One region of the Shewanella loihica PV-4 genome, then DNA from elsewhere that is predicted to be linked to it. Evidence: predicted binding sites of a transcription regulator. Region 1 holds the regulator's gene; the other holds the start of a gene.

Region 1 (10,140 bases):
TAGCTGGCCATCGACAACATTGGTCTTGGTCAGATCCAGGTGGAAGATCTCGCTAACGCTCGACAGCGGCAGAGCAAATACCTGCTGAGCCACTTCCACCATCAGGGTCGGCATAATAGCCAGGGTGAGCGGCACCTTGATCTCCAGGCAAGTCCCCTTACCTTTTAAGGAGTCGATATGCACGGTACCGTTTAACTGAGTGATACGCGTCTTCACCACATCCATGCCGACGCCGCGGCCGGAAATATCGGAGATCTCCACCTTGGTAGAGAAGCCCGGGGCGAAGATAAGGTTATAGGCCTCTTCATCAGACATGCGCGCCGCAGCATCTTCATCGAGCACGCCGCGCTTGATGGCGATCTGCTTAAGCTTCTCGGGGTCCATCCCCGCGCCATCATCTTCAATCTTGAGCAGGATATGGTCACCTTCCTGACTGGCAGAAAGGGTAATAGTCCCGGTACGCGACTTGCCGTTAGCTTCACGCTCGTCAGGCATCTCGATACCATGGTCAACCGAGTTACGCACCAAGTGAACCAAAGGATCCGCAAGGGCTTCCACCAGGTTCTTATCCAGATCCGTATCTTCACCTATCATGCGAAGATCGATCTCTTTATTCAGGCTGCGCGCCAGATCCCGCACCACGCGAGGGAAGCGGCCGAAGACCTTCTTGATCGGTTGCATGCGCGTCTTCATCACCGCGCCCTGGAGATCGGCTGTCACCAGATCCAGGTTGGCCAGCGCCTTAGACATATCCTCATCATCGCGGGAAATCCCTAAGCTAAGCAGGCGGTTACGCACCAATACCAGCTCACCGACCATGTTCATGATCTGATCCAGGCGCGCGGTATCGACGCGCACTGTGGTTTCCGCCTGAGGCATATTGGTCGCTGGCGCCTTTGCCGCAGCCTTCTCTTTCACCACAGGCTTAGGAGCTGGCACCTCCACGGGTTGCGACTTAACGCTGCTTGGCGCCGGGGTGGCGACTTTATTCGGCGCAGGGGCTGCTGGCGCCTTAGCGGCAGAAGCTACTGGTTTGCTTGTCTCACTGCCAGGGCCAGCACCGGCGCCATGCAGCTCATCGAGCAGCTTTTCAAATTCATCGTCGGTGATCTCATCGGCGTCCACCGGCGGCGAGGTCGGCTCTGGCACCTTGGCAATAGGAGCCGAAGGGGCCTGAAATTTACCCGAGCCATGCAGTTCATCGAGCAGCGACTCGAACTCATCGTCTGTGATGTCGTCGCTATCGCTCGCCTGAATCGGCGCCACACCTGCAGGCGCCGTACTTGATGGCCCCTTACCGCTGCCATGAAGGGCATCGAGCAGGGCTTCGAATTCAGATTCATCGATCTCATCGATATCGCCTTCTCCGGCGATAGAGGTCACGGGTGCATCGCTTACCGGCTCGTCGAACAGTTCGACACCGTCATCGAGCGGCATATCAAATAGCTCTATACCGTCGTCAGCTGGTATTTCGACAGCCGGTTCGGCCGGCGTCTCGGCAACGGCTTCAACTGATGCCCCGCCCTGCTCAGATGGCAATAAGCCACCAGAGCTCAATAATTTAAGATTAGCTAACAGGCCTTCATCGGCAGGGCTTTGCTCGACACCCGCCTGGGTCTCGGCAAACATAGAGTTGATGGTGTCGACGGCCTGGAGAATGATATCCATCAGCTCGGCAGAGACACTACGCTTACCCGTGCGCAACAGGTCGAAGGTGTTTTCCGCTTCGTGACAAACATCCACCATGGGCGTCAGGCTCAGGAAGCCGGCGCCGCCTTTAACGGTATGGAATCCACGGAAGATGGCATTGAGTAGTTCGGTGTCGTCGGGGTTATTTTCTAACGCCACCAGCTGTTCAGAGAGAAGCTCAAGGATCTCGCCCGCTTCAATCAAAAAGTCCTGCAGTATCTCTTCATCAACATCAAAGGACATTCATATGACTCCTACTTAGAAACCTAGACTCGACAGCAAGTCATCGACTTCATCTTGCCCTGTCACGACATCATCACGCTGATCAGCGTTCATAATAGGACCTTCAGCTTCGACACACTTCTCTGATGCACGGGGTTTATCCGTGGCGGGCTGCTCGCCAAATACGGTCAACATAGAGACCAGGTTACTCTCAACCTCTCGCACCAGCTCGATCACCCGGCGGATCATCTGTCCGGTCAGATCTTGGAAGTCCTGGGCCAGCAATATGTTGTTGAGTAACTCTTTTAAACGATTGGAATCGGATTCGCTGCGCTCGATAAACTGCTGAACATCATGGCAGAGCGCCTTAAATTCGTGCAGCTGAATATCGCGACGCATCAGGCGATCCCAAGAAGGCTTAACGGCCTGTACGTTCATGGTAAGGGCATCTGCAAGAGGCAGAGACTCTTCGACGGCGTCCATGGTTTTATTGGCGGCCTGCTCCGTCATGTCGATGACATAATTGAGGCGCTCTTTGGCATCGGGAATTTCGCTATTGGCCAGCTCCACGAGACGACCGTCCACCTGAAAGTCCACTATGGCACTGTGAAGCTGACGGGTTAGGCGACCCACCTCGTCAAACAGCTCTTTCTGAATCGGGCTGGCGATATCGCGAATTAGCTCATCGGCCATCTCTTGTTGACCCGCCTCTAGCAGATCAACGAGTTGCTTGGCCTGTGCTAGATTGATCAGCCCTGAAGTTTCTGCCTGCATAGCTCAACCTTGATTAACCGAGTCGTTCGAAAATTTTGTCTAACTTCTCTTTCAATGTCGCCGCAGTAAAAGGTTTCACCACATAGCCATTCACACCGGCCTGCGCCGCTGCAATGATCTGTTCCCTTTTTGCTTCCGCAGTCACCATCAACACAGGAATGTGCTTCAGGTTGTCATCAGCACGGATAGCCTTTAACAGGTCGATCCCCTGCATGCCAGGCATATTCCAATCGGTCACGACAAAGTCAAAATCGCCTTTTTGCAACATAGGCAAGGCTGTCGAACCGTCATCTGCTTCCTGAGTGTTATTAAAACCCAAGTCTCTCAACAAGTTCTTGATGATGCGTCTCATTGTTGAGAAGTCGTCAACAACGAGAATCTTCATATTCTTGTCCAAGGTTTCCTCCGCGGAGCTGTTTTTATATTGCTCATGTAATCGTTATATTTTGGTCCAATGCTTGAGTTTAGCTTTGAGTCTGAGCATCGCCTGGCTGTGTATCTGGCTTACTCGGGATTCGCTTACATCAAGTACGGCACCGATCTCTTTTAAATTTAATGCTTCGTCATAATATAACGACAAAACTAATCCATCTCTTTCTGGCAGTAATTTAATCGCCTCGACGAGGGCCTCGTGGAACTGTGTCTCTGCCAGTGACTCAAATGCGTCGTCCTGATGATCGTCTTCCTGTCTTACTACATCGACCGATACACCAAGATCTTCAATTCCAACTACTTTCCCGACGGAAACATCATTAAGAATATGATGGTACTCATCGAGCGTCATATCAAGTCGATCCGCAATTTCATTGTCTTTTGCGTCACGTCCAAGTTCTTGTTCTAGCTCGTCAATCACCTGGGCTATGCGTCGCTGATTACGGTGAACCGACCTGGGTACCCAGTCTCCTCGCCTAATCTCGTCGAGCATGGAGCCGCGAATACGTATACCGGCGAAGGTTTCAAACTTGGCACCCTTGCTGCCATCGAACTTGGCCGAGGCTTCAAGCAGGCCCATCATACCTGCTTGTAACAGATCATCCAATTGCACCGAGGCGGGTAGACGAGCGAGTAAATGGTGAGCAATCCTTTTTACCAACGGTGCATACTGTTCGACAATAGAAGCTTTGTTATCTAAACAAGTATACGCAGCGGCTTTACTCACTCGTACGATCCTCTTGATATTCGGGACGTTGAACCAATCGCTCTACAAAGAACTCCAGGTGTCCGCCCGGTTGTTGTGGCACTGGCCAGCTAATGATCTTATTCGCTAGGCCGTGATAAGCAATTGACGCCGGTGACTTAGGAAATGCCTCGACGATCAACTTTTGTTTACGAACTGATTTGCGAAGGTTTTCATCGAAGGGGATAGTCGCAACCAGCTCCAGGGCCACGTCGAGAAAACGGTCGGTTACCTTGCTAAGTTTAGCAAACAACTCCATCCCTTCTCGCAAACTTCTAACCATGTTTGCCACAATCTTAAATCTGAATACGCCATGCTCACGGCTAAGAATCTTAATCAAAGCATAGGCGTCGGTAATAGAGGTCGGCTCGTCGCACACCACAACCAACACATCTTGAGAGGCGCGAGAGAAGCTGAGCACCATGTCTGAGATACCTGCCGCTGTATCGACCACCAGGATATCAAACTGGGTCTTCATCTCGCTGAAGGCACGGATCAGGCCCGCATGCTGGGCCGGTGTCAGCTCGACCATGGCCTGGGTGCCAGAGGTGGCTGGAATAATGCCAATCCCCTTTGGACCACGTACGATAATATCGTCAAGGTCAGCGTCGCCAGATAATACGTGGGAGAGATTGCGCTCGGCTCTCAGGCCCAACATGACATCGACGTTGGCTAGCCCCAAGTCGGCATCGAGCACAAGCACACGCTTGCCCTTCTCGGCCAGGGAGACGGCGGTATTGATCGACACGCTGGTTTTACCTACGCCACCCTTACCACCGGTTACGGCAATTACTTTTACTTTTTCGTTATATGGTTGATTCATCATACGTAAACCGCTTGCTTGATCCCGACTCATTATATTACTCAAATGCGTAGGCCTGTTCATATGACCTTTCGTTATTCTGTATTGGTTGCACTTTCTTTTCGAGTACCGACAGGGCCTTGTTGGCTAAGGCTAAGGTGTCGGCCACTTGCATATCTTCTGGCACTCTTTGTCCATCGGTGACATAACTCAAAGGTAATCCACTTTGAATCAACACACTCAACGCCGGTGCCAAGGCCACTGATTCATCTAATTTGGTCAAAATCGCGCCGGATAATGGAATCCGGGTAAACTGCGCGACGGCATCTTCAAGCACTCTTCTTTGACTTGTAGATGACAGTACCAGATAACTGCGAATAGGTAATCTGCTATTTGCAGTTAAATTATCAAGTTGCTGGAACAATCTCACATCTCTCTGTCCCATGCCCGCCGTATCTATCAATACTAGCTTGCGATTGCGGAACTGATAAAGAATTTGTTCCAACTCATTGAGATCATGAGCTTGCTTGACCGGGCACCCCATTATTTTGCCATAGGTTGCCAGCTGCTCATAGGCTCCAATGCGATAATGATCCGTTGTAATGAGTGCAACTTGATCTGAACCATGCTGCGCGGCGAATCGAGCGGCTAATTTTGCGACACTCGTCGTCTTACCCACACCAGTTGGGCCCACGAAGGCGACCACACCGCCCTGACGAACGATGTCGTCCCCCTGGTTGTCGAGCATGTTCGCCAGGCTGCGTGGCAAGGCCTTCACCAAGTCCGCTGGCACATAGTGCTCGCTCAAGGCCGATAACTTGGCGGCGACCTCAGGGCTAAACTCGGCATCCAGCAGGCGGCTCTCTAACATGGCGCCCACAGGATCCAGACGACTCTTCTGCTCAGTCAGCAGTGAGGTCACCTGATGTGTCAGTAGGTTGCGAAGTGATGCCAGCTCTTCACGCATAGACTCGATCTCGCTGGCCGGCGCGCTCTTATCACGCTTGGCACGGTTAAAATTCTGGCTCTCGTGTGTGTTGGCATGGGGATTAGCCTGCATGCCGCCATGCATATTAGGCGCGGCCATTTCATCGCTTGGCGCCTTCAATCCCTGGGCCCAGGCAGGCATCTCGAGTGCTTCATTCGATTGGCTTAATTGCTGACTGACGCGATTTTGTTGACGCTCGAGCAGCGCTTGCAGCGAATCGGCTACGGGTGATGGCTGTTTTTTTGACTCTGTCTTAATGGGCTGACGACCGATAGAAACCTTCTCCTCGGCCAGATCGAGAAAGCTGGGTGACAAAGGCGCGGCATCATTTTTCGCCACGCTCGGCTTAGGCTCATCGTAGTCTACCGCGGCGACGATCTCGATACCGCCGGTAACTTTCTTGTTCGACATGATCACCGCATCCGAACCTAATGTCTCTTTCACCTGGGCCAATGCAGAGCGCATATCTTTTGCCAAAAAACGTTTTATTTTCACTTAAATACCCTCTACTGGCCGACCGCTGATACGATGCGAATTTGTTTCTCATCGGGTACCTCTTGGTAAGAGATCACCCGCAGATTTGGAATCGTATGTTTAACAAAACGCGACAGCGTCGAACGTAACATACCCGATGTCAGTAGGATGGCTGGTTGGCCCACCATCTCCTGACGCTGGGATGCGTCGAGTAACGACTTTTGCATCCTCTCGGCAAGGCTAGGTTCGATATTCGGCCCCTCGCCTCCCGTTGCCTGCATAGACTGATGCAACATCTGTTCCAATTCGGGCGCCAAAGTAATGACAGGAATTTCCGGCTCTGGACCGCTTATTTCTTGAACAATCATGCGTTTAAGTGCAATACGTACAGCAGCGGTAAGCACCTCGGTATCGTTACTCTTAGGCCCGTACTCGAGCAGAGTCTGAACTATGGTCTTAAGGTCGCGGATCGACACGCCTTCGTTAAGCAGGTTCTGCATCACCTTGACCACAGTGCCCAGCGGCAAGACATCGGGAATGAAACCACTGACCAGCTTAGGCGAATGCTTGGCCAGCATATCCATCAGCTGCTGCACCTCTTCGTAGCCCAGCAGCTTGGAGGCGTTATTGGTTAACAGCTGACTCAGGTGAGTCGCCACTACGGTAGCGGCATCCACCACGGTATAACCTAGAGTCTGAGCATGTTCTCTGAGCTCAGGGGCGATCCATACCGCCTCTAAACCAAATGCGGGATCTGTGGTCTCGACACCATCTAGTTTGCCGTAAACCTGACCTGGGTTGATGGCCAGTTCACAATCGTGACGAATATCCGCCTCACCTGAGGCCACACCCATCAGGGAGATCCTATAGGTGTTTGGCGCCAGATCCAGGTTATCGCGAATATGCACGGCGGGAACAAGAAAGCCCAGCTCTTGAGAGAGCTTCTTACGCACGCCCTTGATACGTCCAAGCAGCTCACCACCCTGGCCCTTATCCACCAGCGGGATCAGACGATAGCCCACCTCCAGACCAATGGTGTCCACCTGCTGCACATCATCCCAGCTAAGCTCTTTGGGCTTGGCATCGCCGGGAGTCGCTGGTGAGGACTTGGCGATCTCCAAGGCACGTTGTCTGTCGAGATCTTTCTTACGATGCAGAAAATAGGCACCACCCGCGGTGATCAGGCCAAAGCTGAGAAAAGCGAAATGCGGCATGCCAGGCACTATGCCCATGGTCAGCAGGACGCCGGCGGCGATGGCCAGCGACTTAGGGTTGTCGAACATCTGGCTCATAACCATCTGTCCCATGTCGCCAGATTCGTTTTGACGGGTCACCATCAAGGCCGCCGCGATGGAGAGCAAGAGACCAGGGATCTGCGCCACCAGGCCATCACCGATAGTCAATAGGGTGTAGATCTCAACCGCAGAGGAGAAGTCCAGCCCATGCTGGGCCATACCTATGACGAAACCGCCCAGGATGTTGATCACCAGAATCATGATACCGGCGATGGCATCGCCTTTTACAAACTTGGAGGCACCATCCATCGCACCATAGAAGTCGGCCTCCTTGGTTACTTCGGCGCGGCGAATACGCGCCTGATCTTGATTAAGGATCCCGGCGTTAAGGTCGGCGTCGATTGCCATCTGCTTACCTGGCATGGCATCTAGTGTGAAGCGAGCGCTCACCTCTGAGATACGTCCGGCGCCCTTGGTTACCACGGCGAAGTTGATGATGATCAGGATAAGAAACACCACCAGACCCACGGCATAGTTACCGCCAATCACCACTGAGCCGAAGGCCTCAATCACCTTACCGGCGGCGTCGCCACCGTTGTGCCCCTCGAGTAAGACGATACGGGTCGAGGCGACGTTAAGCGCCAAACGCAGCAAGGTAGCAACCAGCAGCACTGTGGGAAAGGCAGCAAAATCCAGGGGGCGGTCGGTATAGATGGCCACCAGCAAGACCACCAGGGCCAAGGCGATATTAAAAGAAAACAGGATATCCAACAGGAAGGCCGGCATGGGCAAGACGATCATCGCCAGCGCCGCAAGCACCAATATGGGCGTACCTATCCCTTTAAAATTGGCGGGTTTTACCTGTTTTATCTGACCGAGCGTTGCTTTCAAATCCATCAATCTAGCGCCTGAACTTTGACATCTAGCTAGGATTCAGCAAAAAGTACGCCAACTTAAGGCCGGCTTAGTTCGCAGCGACTCGAGCGGATAACAAACGAACAAATATCAGACAGTACAGACGCAAAATAAGAGTTAACCAACTTAAAGCGTTAGTATTTTAGCTCATCAGGGATCGGCTGATTGATAGGGATAGGTGTCGGACGCTTACCACCTTTTTGCTGATATTGACGCAGTTGGAACACATAAGCCAATACCTGGGCCACGGCAGTAAACAGCCCCTCGGGGATCTCCTGATCTATCTTGGTGGTGTGATAGATGGCCCTGGCCAATGGCGGCGCCGAGACGATGGCTACATCATGCTCGCGGGCGATCTCACGGATCTTAAAGGCCACATCGTCTACCCCCTTGGCAAGCACATAGGGCGCGGCGGCCTTGGTCACATCATATTTTACCGCCACAGCATAGTGCTCTGGGTTGACCACAATCACGTCGGCATTGGGCACCTCGGCCATCATGCGCCGCTGCGCCATCTCACGCTGCATCTGACGCACCCGGCCTTTCACCTCAGGCTGACCCTCGGTGTCCTTGTACTCGTCCTTGATCTCCTGCTTGGTCATTCTCAGCTGTTTATTGTGGTTCCAGATCTGAAACGGCACATCGATCACCACGATGATCACGGTAGAGGAGCAGAGCACAATAAACATCCACACCAGCAGATCCAGGGCGTTATAGACATTGCCCGGCAGATGCCCCTGGGACAGGGTAAGAATATCGTTGAAATAGTAGCTCAGCAGCAGATAGGCCATCAGGGCCACCACGGAGAATTTGGCGATTCCCTTAGTCAGCTCCACCAGGGCTTGTACCCCGAACATACGCTTAAAGCCGCTGATGGGATTCATCTTATTACCCTTGGGCATGAACGCCTTGGCGGAGAAGGTTATCCCACCGAGCACCACGTTACCCAAGAAGGCGATAAAGGCGAGAAACAGCACGAAGCTGGCCATAGGGATCGCCAGCTCCTTGAAGACCATCATCCAGATATTGAACAGGCTATTGGTGTCGTAGATCTCCTGTCTGCTCATGGTAAACAGCTTGGTCATCACGCTCATCAACGACTGGCCCAGGCTCGGCCCTATGACGGCAAACCCTACCGCCGCCGACATCAACACAGCTGAGGTGCCCAGCTCCTTAGATCGGGCGACCTGCCCTTTCTCTCGCGCCTGTTCGCGTCGCCTGGGGGTCGCCTCTTCGGTCTTCTCCTGACTGGTATCGTTATCGGCCATCAGAAGCTCCCAGCAGTGCTACATTGCAGCTGCACCAGATCGCACAGCAACAACTGGGCCGAACGCCAGACCTCGTCGAAATGCGCCATAATAGGCGTCAAGGTCAACCAGAGAATAATCAAACCACTCACCATGGTCACGGGGAAACCGATGGCGAAGATGTTAAGCTGCGGCGAGGCGCGGGTCATCACCCCGAAAGAGAGGTTGATCAGCAAGAGCGCCACAATCGCCGAGATGGACATGGTCAGCGCCGCACCGAACATATAGGCGCCCCACTCCGCCAGACGCCGATAGCTAGCGATGCTTATTCCTTGCATGGACACGGGAATGGTATCGAAGCTGGCCACCAACATGCGGATCATCACCAGATGACCATCCACCGCCAAGAAGATCATGGTCGTCAGCAGCAAGAAGAAGTTACCGATAACCGGGGTCTGCTGGCCTGAGCCGGGGTCCACCATGGAGGCGAAACCTAAGCTGGTCTGCATGCCGATGATCTGTCCGGTCAACACGAAGGTCTGCATGATAAGCAAGGTGACAAACCCCATGGCAACGCCAATCAAGATCTGCTGCACGGTCACGAACACGGCGCCTAA
Region 2 (10,140 bases), 1.7 Mb from region 1:
AGCCCGCGAAAGATGCGGGCTTTTTAATGATACTGGCGGCTTAAAACAGCTTGCTGCCCCAGCCCAGTTTGTTTCGAAGCACGTGGAAGTAGTTGTAGCCCTTGGGGTGGATCAGTCTGAGGCGCTCCTTACTGCGCCTGACGATGATCTCATCCCCTGGCAATACAGGTAATGTGACGTGACCATCACAGCTCACCTCCAGGGCATCGCCGTTGTCCGGTGACACGACCAGCTTGATGATGCTGCAGGCGTCGACCACGATTGGGCGGCAGGAGAGGGTATGGGGAAACATGGGCACCAGGATCAGGGCTTCCAGATTCGGCGTCAGTATGGCACCACCGGCAGACAGCGAGTAGGCGGTCGAGCCCGTTGGGGTGGAGACTATCATGCCGTCGGCGCGCTGGCTGTACATGAACTTGTCGTCGATATAGACCTCGAACTCGATCATGTGGGCAATCTTGCCCGGGTGGAGCACCGCCTCGTTGACCGCTGTGTTGCTCGACTTCATCTCGCCGTGTCTGTGCACCTCAGACTCCAGCAGGAACCTGTGCTCAGTCTCATACTCGCCCTGGAGCACCTTGCCTAGGGCCTCTTCGAAGGTATCCGGGGGCAGGTCGGTAAGAAAGCCCAGGTTGCCGCGGTTAACGCCAATCACGCCGATATCGAAGCGGGCTAACACCCGTGCGGCGCCGAGCATGTTACCGTCACCGCCCACCACTATCGCCAGATCGCAATATTCGCCAATCTGCAGCAGATCCACCGATTTCACCTGTGGGCCTATCTCGGCGGCCACCCGCTCTTCGACATAAACATCGTAGGACTGCATGGTCAACCAGTGATGCAGACGTTTGAGGGTCTTATGGGTCCCTGAGTGATGGGGTTTGCCGATTAAGCCGATTGAGTGAAACGCTTTGCTCATATTTCTGTTTGATCCATGCCTTAGGGCTTGAAACCTCAAATTTGATCCCCATAATATGCCCAGAGCATGCAGAAACAAAGCATTTTTAGCTGGAGTAACAATGAGCAAAGAGTCAAACAAAGCCCAAGAACCACAGATTGAAGAAACCGAAGCTGTAGCCGTTGAAACCGAGGTGGTTGAAGATGCAGCCAGTTTGATGGACGAGCTTACCCAAGCTAATTTCCGAGTTGAAGAGCTGGAGCAGGCCCTGGCCGCTGCCGAAGCTAAGGTGGAAGAGCAGAAAGATTCTGTGATCCGCGCCGCCGCCGAGGTAGAGAACGTGCGTCGCCGTGCGGCGATCGACGTCGAGAAGGCCCATAAGTTTGCCCTGGAAAAGTTTGCCAACGAGCTGCTACCTGTTATTGATAACATGGAGCGCGCGCTGCAAGGCACCAGCAGTGAAGATGAGGCCACCAAGGCTATCTACGAAGGGGTTGAATTGACCCTGAAGACCTTCACCAGCGCCGTGGCCAAGTTTGGTCTGACCCAGGTCGATCCTCAGGGAGAAGCCTTTAATCCGGATCATCACCAGGCGATCGGTATGCAGCCTAGCGAGGAGTTCCCGGCCAATACCGTGATGATGGTGATGCAGAAAGGTTATATGCTAAACGAGCGTCTGTTGCGTCCTGCCATGGTGATGGTATCTCAGGGTGGTGCCAGCGTCGATACTCAGGCTTAATTGGCTGAGGCTGATTTAAGTCAGTAAAAGAAAGCGATAAAAAAGGCCTCAATATGAGGCCTTTTTTGTTCGCATAAAATGGATTTTAGTCCGCCAGATAGGCGCGGATCTGCGCTTCTATGCCCGGGCCATCCAGCTGTAGCTCGGCCAGGATCTCACCGCACTCGCCATGTTTAATAAACTCATCGGGCAGGCCGATATTGAGCACAGGCATAGGCAGCTTAAGCTGTTGTAGCAGTTCGAGTACGCCCGAGCCTGCACCGCCCATGATGGCGTTCTCTTCCACAGTCACCAGCAGATCATGGCTGGTGGCCAGCTGTTTCACCAGCTCCACATCCAGCGGCTTAACGAAGCGCATGTCGGCCAGGGTGGCATCGAGCGCCTCGGCCGCCTGGCTCGCCGACGCCAGTGTAGTACCGAAGTTAAGGATGGCGATCTTCTTGCCTTCGCGCTTGATCAGGCCCTTGCCAATCTCATAGGCGGTCATGGTCTCGACCTGAGGCTCGCCGGTGGCGCTGCCTCTTGGGTAACGGATCGCCGTCGGTCCCTCGTTGTAACAGTAGCCTGTGTAGAGCATCTGACGACATTCGTTCTCATCCGACGGCGCCATGATCACCATGTTAGGAATGGCGCGCATATAGCTAAGATCGAAGGCGCCCTGGTGGGTCGGGCCGTCTGGGCCGACGATACCGCCGCGGTCGATGGCGAAGATCACCGGCAATTTCTGTAGCGCCACGTCGTGGATCAGCTGATCATAGCCGCGTTGCAGGAAGGTGGAGTAGATCGCCAGTACAGGCTTGTAGCCTTCACAGGCGAAGCCGGCGGCGAGTGTCACCGCATGCTGCTCGGCGATGGCTGCATCGAAATACTGATTCGGGAAGCGCTGGGAGAACTCCACCATGCCTGAGCCTTCACGCATGGCCGGGGTGATCCCCAGTACCTTGTCATCCTTCTGAGCCATGTCGCACAGCCAGCGACCAAACACCTGAGAGAAGGTGGGGTTAGCCGGTTTTGCGGCTGGCTTAGCAAAGGTTGAAGGATCGAACTTAGGCACGGCGTGCCAGCCGATGGGATCTTTCTCCGCTGGCTCGTAGCCGCGTCCCTTCTTGGTCATGATGTGCAGAATTTGCGGGCCCGAGAGGTTACGCATGTTGCGCAGGGTCTCAACCAGGGCGTCGACATCATGGCCATCGATAGGGCCGATATAGTTAAAGCCCAGCTCCTCAAACATGGTGCCGGGGACGACCATGCCCTTGAGATGCTCCTCGGTGCGCTTGGCCATCTCCTTGATGACGGGCATCCCCTTGAGCACCTTCTTGCTGTTTTCGCGAATGGTGGTGTAGAGACGGCCCGACATCAGCTGCGCCAGGTGGTTATTCAGCGCGCCGACATTCTCGGAGATCGACATCTCGTTGTCATTGAGCACGACCAGCATGTCGTTATGCAGATCGCCGGCGTGGTTCATGGCTTCAAATACCATGCCGCCCGTCATGGCGCCGTCGCCGATGACTGCCACCACCTTACGGCCTGCCTGTTCCTTCTCGGCGGCAACAGCCATGGCCAGCGCCGCGCTGATAGAGGTGCCTGAGTGACCCACGCTGAAGGTGTCATATTCGCTCTCTTCCCGCCAAGGGAAGGGGTGAATGCCGCCTTTTTGGCGTATGGTCGGCATCTTGTCTCGACGACCCGTGAGGATCTTATGGGGATAGGCCTGGTGGCCCACGTCCCAGATCAGGCGATCGAACGGAGTGTTGTAGACATAGTGCAGGGCTACCGTCAGCTCGACCGTGCCCAGGCCAGAAGCGAAGTGGCCACTGGAGATGCCTACGGACTGTAGGAGATAACTTCTGAGTTCGTCAGCAAGTTTTGGTAGCACACCCTGGGGAAGCTGTCTTAATTCATCTGGGGTGTCGGCCTGTGCCAGCACAGGGTATTTCGTAATATCCAAACTCATAGCGAGATTCTTTGGCTCTTTATTATACTCTTCGCTCTATGATGAAACGGGCGAATTCGGCAATTAACTGGCTATTGTATGGTAATTTAGCCAGCGCTGATAGGGCGTCTTCGATCAAACTTTTCGCAGTCGCTTGGGCCCCGGATAAACCGAGTAGTTTCGGATAGGTACTCTTGTTCGATTCGCAGTCCGAGCCCTGGGGCTTACCCAGCTCTTCTGTGCTGGCGATGATGTCCAGCACGTCGTCTTGTACCTGGAAGGCGAGGCCGATGGCGTCGGCAAATGTTAACAGATGGCTCGCTTGCTCATCTGTGACCTTGGCAGCAATGATAGGTAATTCTACTGCACAGCGAATCAAGGCGCCGGTTTTTAATCTGTGTAACCGCTTTAGGGTCTCGAGATCTATCTGTCTGTCGGTGGCGTTAAGATCCATCGCCTGACCACCACACATGCCGCTGTAGCCAGACGCCTTGGCGAGGGCGCGCACCATGGCCAGTTGTTGGCTGGCACTCAGCTCGCCGCCTTCCTGGCTGATGATCTCGAAGGCCAAGGTTTGCAGGGCATCGCCGGCCAGGATGGCGGTGGCCTCATTAAAGGCGATATGCACTGTCGGCTGGCCACGGCGCAGGGCGTCATCGTCCATGGCCGGGAGATCGTCGTGGATCAGCGAGTAGGCATGAATACATTCGATGGCGGCAGCGCAGGCATCTAGCCTTTCCAGTGGTACACCCAGCATCTCGCCCACGGCGTAGACCAGAAAGGGGCGGATACGTTTGCCGCCAATCAGGGCGCCGTGTTCCATGGCGGCCTTGAGTTGTGGCTCGGTATCGTCTTGTGCATTGATAAAATGGCGCAGCTGGCCGTCGACGCGCTGCTGGTATCGCGTTATCGCTTCATTTAGCAATTATTCGCCCTCTGGCAGATAGGGTTGCAAGCTGGGTTGATCTTGTTCCTGGGTCAAGATAGAGACTTTTTGTTGGGCCTGTTCGAGTTTGCCTTGGCTGTTTCTGACCAGATTGATGCCACGCTCAAATTGTTTGAGGGCGTCATCTAGAGAGACATCGCCCTGCTCAAGGCTGGTGACAATGTTTTCTAATTCTGTGAGTGACTCTTCGAAGGTCAGGTTTTCAGGTTTTTTGGCCACGGTGATTTTCCCAAGAATTTAGCGACAGACAAAGTATCTCAGTCGACCCTAGGGGTCAAATTGCGCTGTCGTATATTTGTGCAATAGCACGCTTTAAGGAGGTTTTTTTATAAAAAATTGAATTTGTAGCTAAACTTGCGTGTAAGCTGTCCGATAATTGAATTAGAACAATACTCAATTTTGTCAGATATTATATCGTAAACTCCCGTCTGCGGTTAGGCGAATTCCCGTCTAATTAACGACTTTTGTGTCGTCGTCCCAGCCCGGGGAGATGCCTTTCATTGCAAGAGTGAGTAGAGTAGAGACCTGTCTTGAGATGATTATGGTGTTGACTGAGAGCTTGATCCCGAGATCAAGGTATTAGCAACGGCCGATACTGTAAATGAGGAAGAGTTGTGGATTTAGCGACCCTGATAGGCCTGATTGGTGCATTTGGTTTTATTATCGGAGCTATGGTCAGCAGTGGCGGTATCGCCATCTTTGTTGACGTGCCCTCTGTGCTTATCGTGATGATAGGCTCTCTGTTTGTGGTGATGATGAAATTTAACCTCAAACAGTTCCTCGGTGCGGTTAAGATCGCTGCAAAAGCCTTTATGTTCAAGATAGATAAGCCGGACGAGTTGATCGAGCAGTCGGTCACCATGGCTGATGCTGCCCGTAAGGGGGGCTTTCTGGCCCTGGAAGAGGCGGAGATCAGCAACAGTTTCATGCAGAAGGCGGTCGACATGCTGGTGGATGGCCATGACGGCGAGGTAGTGCGCGAAGCCTTGGAGAAGGATATCGCCCTCACCGAAGAGCGTCATAAGACGGGGATTAGCATCTTCAAGGCACTGGGCGATGTGGCGCCCGCCATGGGGATGATAGGTACCCTTATCGGTCTGGTAGCCATGCTGTCTAACATGGATGACCCTAAGTCTATCGGCCCCGCCATGGCGGTGGCCTTGTTGACCACACTCTATGGTGCGATTATCGCCAACATGATTGCCCTGCCGATCGCCGATAAACTCTCGCTGCGCATGGGCGAGGAGATGCTCAACCGCAACCTGATCATGGATGCGGTACTCGCCATTCAAGACGGTCAAAACCCAAGGGTCATCGAGGGATTCTTGAAGAATTACCTCTCGGAGAAACAGCGAGAGATAGACACGACGGACGGGGAATAGCCAGATGGCTAAGAAGGTCAAATGCGATTGCCCGCCCGCCGGGGCGCCCATGTGGTTGGCAACCTTTGCCGACCTCATGTCGCTATTGATGTGTTTCTTCGTATTGCTGCTCGCCTTCTCCGAGATGGACGTGATGAAGTTTAAGCAGATCGCAGGGTCGATGAAGTATGCCTTCGGTGTGCAGAATAAGGTTGAAGTCAAAGATATTCCCAAGGGCACCTCGGTGATCGCACTGGAGTTTCGCCCAGGCAAGCCAGAACCCACTCCCATCGAGATCATCAATCAGCAGACTAACGAGATGACCGAGCCCACCATTGAGGTGCAGGCAGGTGAAGACGACAGCGCCGGCGGCGTACAGCAGCAGCGCGGTGAGCAGCGCGGTGGCGAGGCGTCATCGACGGCTCAGGAAGAGGCTGATTCTGAAGCTCAGGCGAAGCAACAGCAGCAGGAGGCCGCGTCACAGGATCAGATCAATGATCGGGTGAAGAAGATGGCGCAGGAGCTCAACAAGGAGATCGTCGACGGGGCGATCGAGATTGAGTCCTTGGGGCAACAGATCATCATACGTATCCGAGAGAAGGGCGCCTTCTCATCGGGCTCTGGCTTCCTACAGCCTAGGTTTAAGCCGGTGATCCGCCGTGTGGGCGAGCTGCTCAAGGATGTGCCGGGGATCATTACCGTATCCGGTCACACGGATGATATGAATATCAGCAACGAACTCTATAGCTCCAACTGGGATCTCTCCAGTAAACGCGCCGTGGCCGTGGCCCATGAGCTGGTGCGTGTGCCGGGCTTCGACCAGCAGCGGATGAAGGTGGTGGGCATGGCCAGCACGGCGCCGTTGGTGCCGAACGATTCGGCAGCCAACCGCGCCCGAAATCGCCGGGTCGAAATTGCCATCGAGCAGGGCAAGCCGAAAGAGTCAGACGAGATTCAAGTGGAGCAGTAGCCTGTCTATTTAGCTCTTAACTTAAGGCAAATAGTTTCAGATAAGGCGTCCACATCGGTGGACGCTTTTCATTTCTACCAGCCTATCCTCAGGCACTCTATTCGGAGCGGATTATCCTAAGCTGAATAAATATTGCGCACATTAAGGGGGCACGGGCAGAAAATACCTGCCGAGTCGCTGATTTATGGGCATTTGTGCACCGGGCTTGGTATAATGGCAAGATTGCTGTTTAAAATTATTCCCGCGGAACGCCCATGAAATTTATCGTAAAACTCTTTCCTGAAATCATGATGAAAAGCAAACCGGTAAGAATGCGTTTTACCAAGATGCTTGAAACCAATATCCGAAACGTGCTGCGCAAGGTCGATGAAGAGGCCAGAGTGCAGCGCCAGTGGGATAAGATCATGGTCAGGGTGCCAGAAGACAAGCCAGAGATGATTGAGCGTTATGCCGAGCGTCTCGCCTGTATTCCGGGGATCGCCCATGTGCTGCAGGTGCGTGAGAGCACCTTCGAGTCGGTGGACGATATCTACCAGCAGACGCTGGCACTCTACAAAGAGGAATTGGCCGGTAAGACCTTCTGTGTGCGGGTAAAGCGTAGCGGTAAGCATGAGTTTAACTCAATCGAGGTAGAGCGTTACGTGGGCGGTGGACTCAACCAGTTTACCGAGGCGGCCGGTGTCAGGTTGAAGAACCCCGACATGACGGTAAACCTTGAGATAGACAATGAGCATCTCTATCTGGTGGAGAAACGCATCGACGGCCTGGGCGGTTTCCCTATGGCGACCCAGGAAGATGTGCTGTCGCTGATCTCAGGTGGTTTCGACTCAGGTGTCTCCAGCTTCCAGTTTATCAAGCGCGGCTCTCGTACCCATTACTGCTTCTTTAACCTGGGCGGCGACCAGCATGAGATAGGTGTGAAGCAGGTGGCCTATCATCTGTGGCAGAAGTACGGCGAGTCTCATAAGGTGAAATTTATCTCTGTGCCGTTCGATCCTGTGGTACAGGAGATCCTGGAGAAGATAGATAACGGCCAGATGGGCGTTATCCTCAAGCGCATGATGATGCGCGCCGCCAGCCGTATCGCTGAGAAGATGGGCATTCAGGCGTTGGTGACGGGTGAGGCGATGGGGCAGGTGTCCAGCCAGACCCTGACTAACCTGAATGTGATCGACCGCAGCACAGATATGCTGATTCTGCGTCCGCTGATCGTGATGGATAAGCAAGACATCATCAACATGAGCCGCGAGATCGGCACCGAAGACTTTGCCAAGTCTATCCCCGAATACTGTGGCGTGATCTCACAGAAGCCGACAGTGAAGGCTGTGATGGGTAAGATCCTCGCCGAGGAGGAGAAGTTCTCCGAAGACTTGATCGACCGCGTGGTGGAAGCCGCCGAGGTGATCGATATTCGCGACATCGCCGTCAGCATGGATACCAAGATCACCGAGACTGAGACTGTCGATGCGGTATCCGGTGGTGAGGTTGTGGTCGATATCCGCTCGCCAGAAGAGGAGGAGCAGAGCCCGCTTAGCCTCAACGGCATCGAGGTGAAGTGTATTCCTTTCTTCAAGTTGGCCACCCAGTTTGCCGATCTGGATAAAGAGAAGACCTATCTGCTCTACTGCGACAGAGGCGTCATGAGCAAGCTACAGGCGCTCTACCTGCAGGAGCAGGGTTATCACAACGTGAAGGTCTATCGCCCCGCATAATGGCTTTAAGTGGCTCTCTTTAGAGGGCCAAGTATTAGAAAGCTAAGTATTTAGAAAGCTAAGTATTTAGAAAGCTAAGTATTAGAAAGCCAAGCATTCGAGATTAAGGCTGCCTTCGGGCGGCCTTTTTTATGGACTGTTTCTATGGAGAGCTTTCACGCTTAGATCTATAAAACCTTGGATCTGCTTAGCTTCTGACGTAACGTATCTGGCGGGTCGCTCTCGCCTTTACTGTAAGAGATGGGTTGCTTATGTGGGTCGCCTTAAAGCTTGCGGGCATAAAAAAGCCGCATCATAAGACGCGGCTTGTTGCTTAGTGTTTGCAGCTGGCTATCGGTAGCTGCAGACTATTATTAGCTGCCGGCTGGTGATTACTCGGCGCGCTGGGCGCTGACGCTGGTGTCCGCCTGCTCGTCTTTCTGAGCAACCAGAATGGCGTTGAGGTCTTCATTCAGATCTTGTTGCATCTGCTCTAGGCCTTCGGCCAGTTGTGCGCTGATGGCGGCGTGCAGGTCTGTGGTATCGATAACGATTTCATCGGCAGTGGCAGCGGTTGAGGCTGAGAGCAGTGCGATGGCAAATACAGTTTTAAAGTTAATCATAGTGGTCGCCTCCGGGCGGCATATCTTGGGGTGTCAGACACTCCCCAAATACGTCGTAGAGGCTGTCTAACTTCAATCATTTCGTTGGCGCAAAATTTAACCAAAACCCCTTCCCTTTACAAACGATAAAATGTAACAATACGGATTAGAAAAACTAATTAAAATGTGAGACAAGGATCACTATGTCGAGACGCTTACCTCCATTGAATGCGGTGAAGGCTTTCGAGGCTGCAGCCCGTCACTTAAGCTTTACGCGCGCCGCGGAAGAACTTTTTGTGACACAGGCCGCAGTAAGTCATCAGATTAAGGCATTAGAAGAATATTTAGGGCTAAAGCTCTTTCGTCGTAAGAACCGATCTTTGCTGCTGACCGAAGAGGGGCAGGGCTACTTTCTCGACATAAAAGATATCTTTGTACAACTGGCCGATGCCACCGACAGATTGCTGGCTCGAAGCGCCATAGGCTCGCTCACGGTAAGCACTTCGCCCAGTTTCGCCATTCAGTGGCTGGTGCCGCGATTGGCTAATTTCAGCGAGAATAATCCCGACATCGACGTGCGGATCAAGGCGGTGGACGATGAGACCAGCAGCCTGACCGACGACGTGGATGTAGCCATCTATTACGGCATGGGCAACTGGCCAGGGCTGCGTGCCGACAAGCTGAGAAACGAGGTGTTGATCCCTGTCTGTTCGCCCATGTTGCTCAGCGGCCCCAAGCCGTTATCCCAGCCGAGCGACCTGAAACATCACACCCTGCTGCATGACTCCAGCCGTCATGATTGGCAGGCTTGGTTTAGACAATGTGGAATTAATGACATTAATGTGAACCAGGGCCCCATCTTCAGTCACTCCTCCCTGGTATTGCAGGCCGCCGCTCACGGTCAGGGGGTCGCCTTGGGTTACAGCGTGTTGGCCCGTCCCGACATCAAGGCCGGGCGTCTGGTGTGCCCCTTCCCCGAGGTGTTGGTGAGTAAGAACGC

Evidence for each region. The regulator FliA, encoded in region 1, starts transcription of late flagellar genes. The targets are predictions, from matches to a motif close to CTAAAGNTNNNNNNNNNNNNGCCGATA.
Region 2: the regulator FliA is predicted to act here: its motif matches at 4,865-4,891, upstream of pomA (flagellar motor protein PomA).

What each region holds. Positions count from the first base shown of each region.
Region 1 covers NC_009092.1:1,586,437-1,596,576, reverse strand. Annotated here, with positions in the region: gene SHEW_RS07115 (chemotaxis protein CheA) at 1-1,932, opposite strand, end outside; gene SHEW_RS07110 (protein phosphatase CheZ) at 1,948-2,685, opposite strand; gene cheY (chemotaxis response regulator CheY) at 2,699-3,082, opposite strand; gene SHEW_RS07100 (RNA polymerase sigma factor FliA) at 3,125-3,844, opposite strand; gene SHEW_RS07095 (MinD/ParA family protein) at 3,837-4,718, opposite strand; gene flhF (flagellar biosynthesis GTPase FlhF) at 4,723-6,147, opposite strand; gene flhA (flagellar biosynthesis protein FlhA) at 6,159-8,258, opposite strand; gene flhB (flagellar biosynthesis protein FlhB) at 8,411-9,544, opposite strand; gene fliR (flagellar biosynthetic protein FliR) at 9,544-10,140, opposite strand, start outside.
Region 2 covers NC_009092.1:3,269,217-3,279,356, reverse strand. Annotated here, with positions in the region: gene nadK (NAD(+) kinase) at 41-919, opposite strand; gene grpE (nucleotide exchange factor GrpE) at 1,020-1,637, shown strand; gene dxs (1-deoxy-D-xylulose-5-phosphate synthase) at 1,723-3,591, opposite strand; gene ispA ((2E,6E)-farnesyl diphosphate synthase) at 3,614-4,495, opposite strand; gene xseB (exodeoxyribonuclease VII small subunit) at 4,496-4,735, opposite strand; gene pomA (flagellar motor protein PomA) at 5,131-5,898, shown strand; gene SHEW_RS14290 (flagellar motor protein MotB) at 5,903-6,847, shown strand; gene thiI (tRNA uracil 4-sulfurtransferase ThiI) at 7,102-8,559, shown strand; gene SHEW_RS14280 (hypothetical protein) at 8,931-9,161, opposite strand; gene SHEW_RS14275 (transcriptional regulator GcvA) at 9,344-10,140, shown strand, end outside.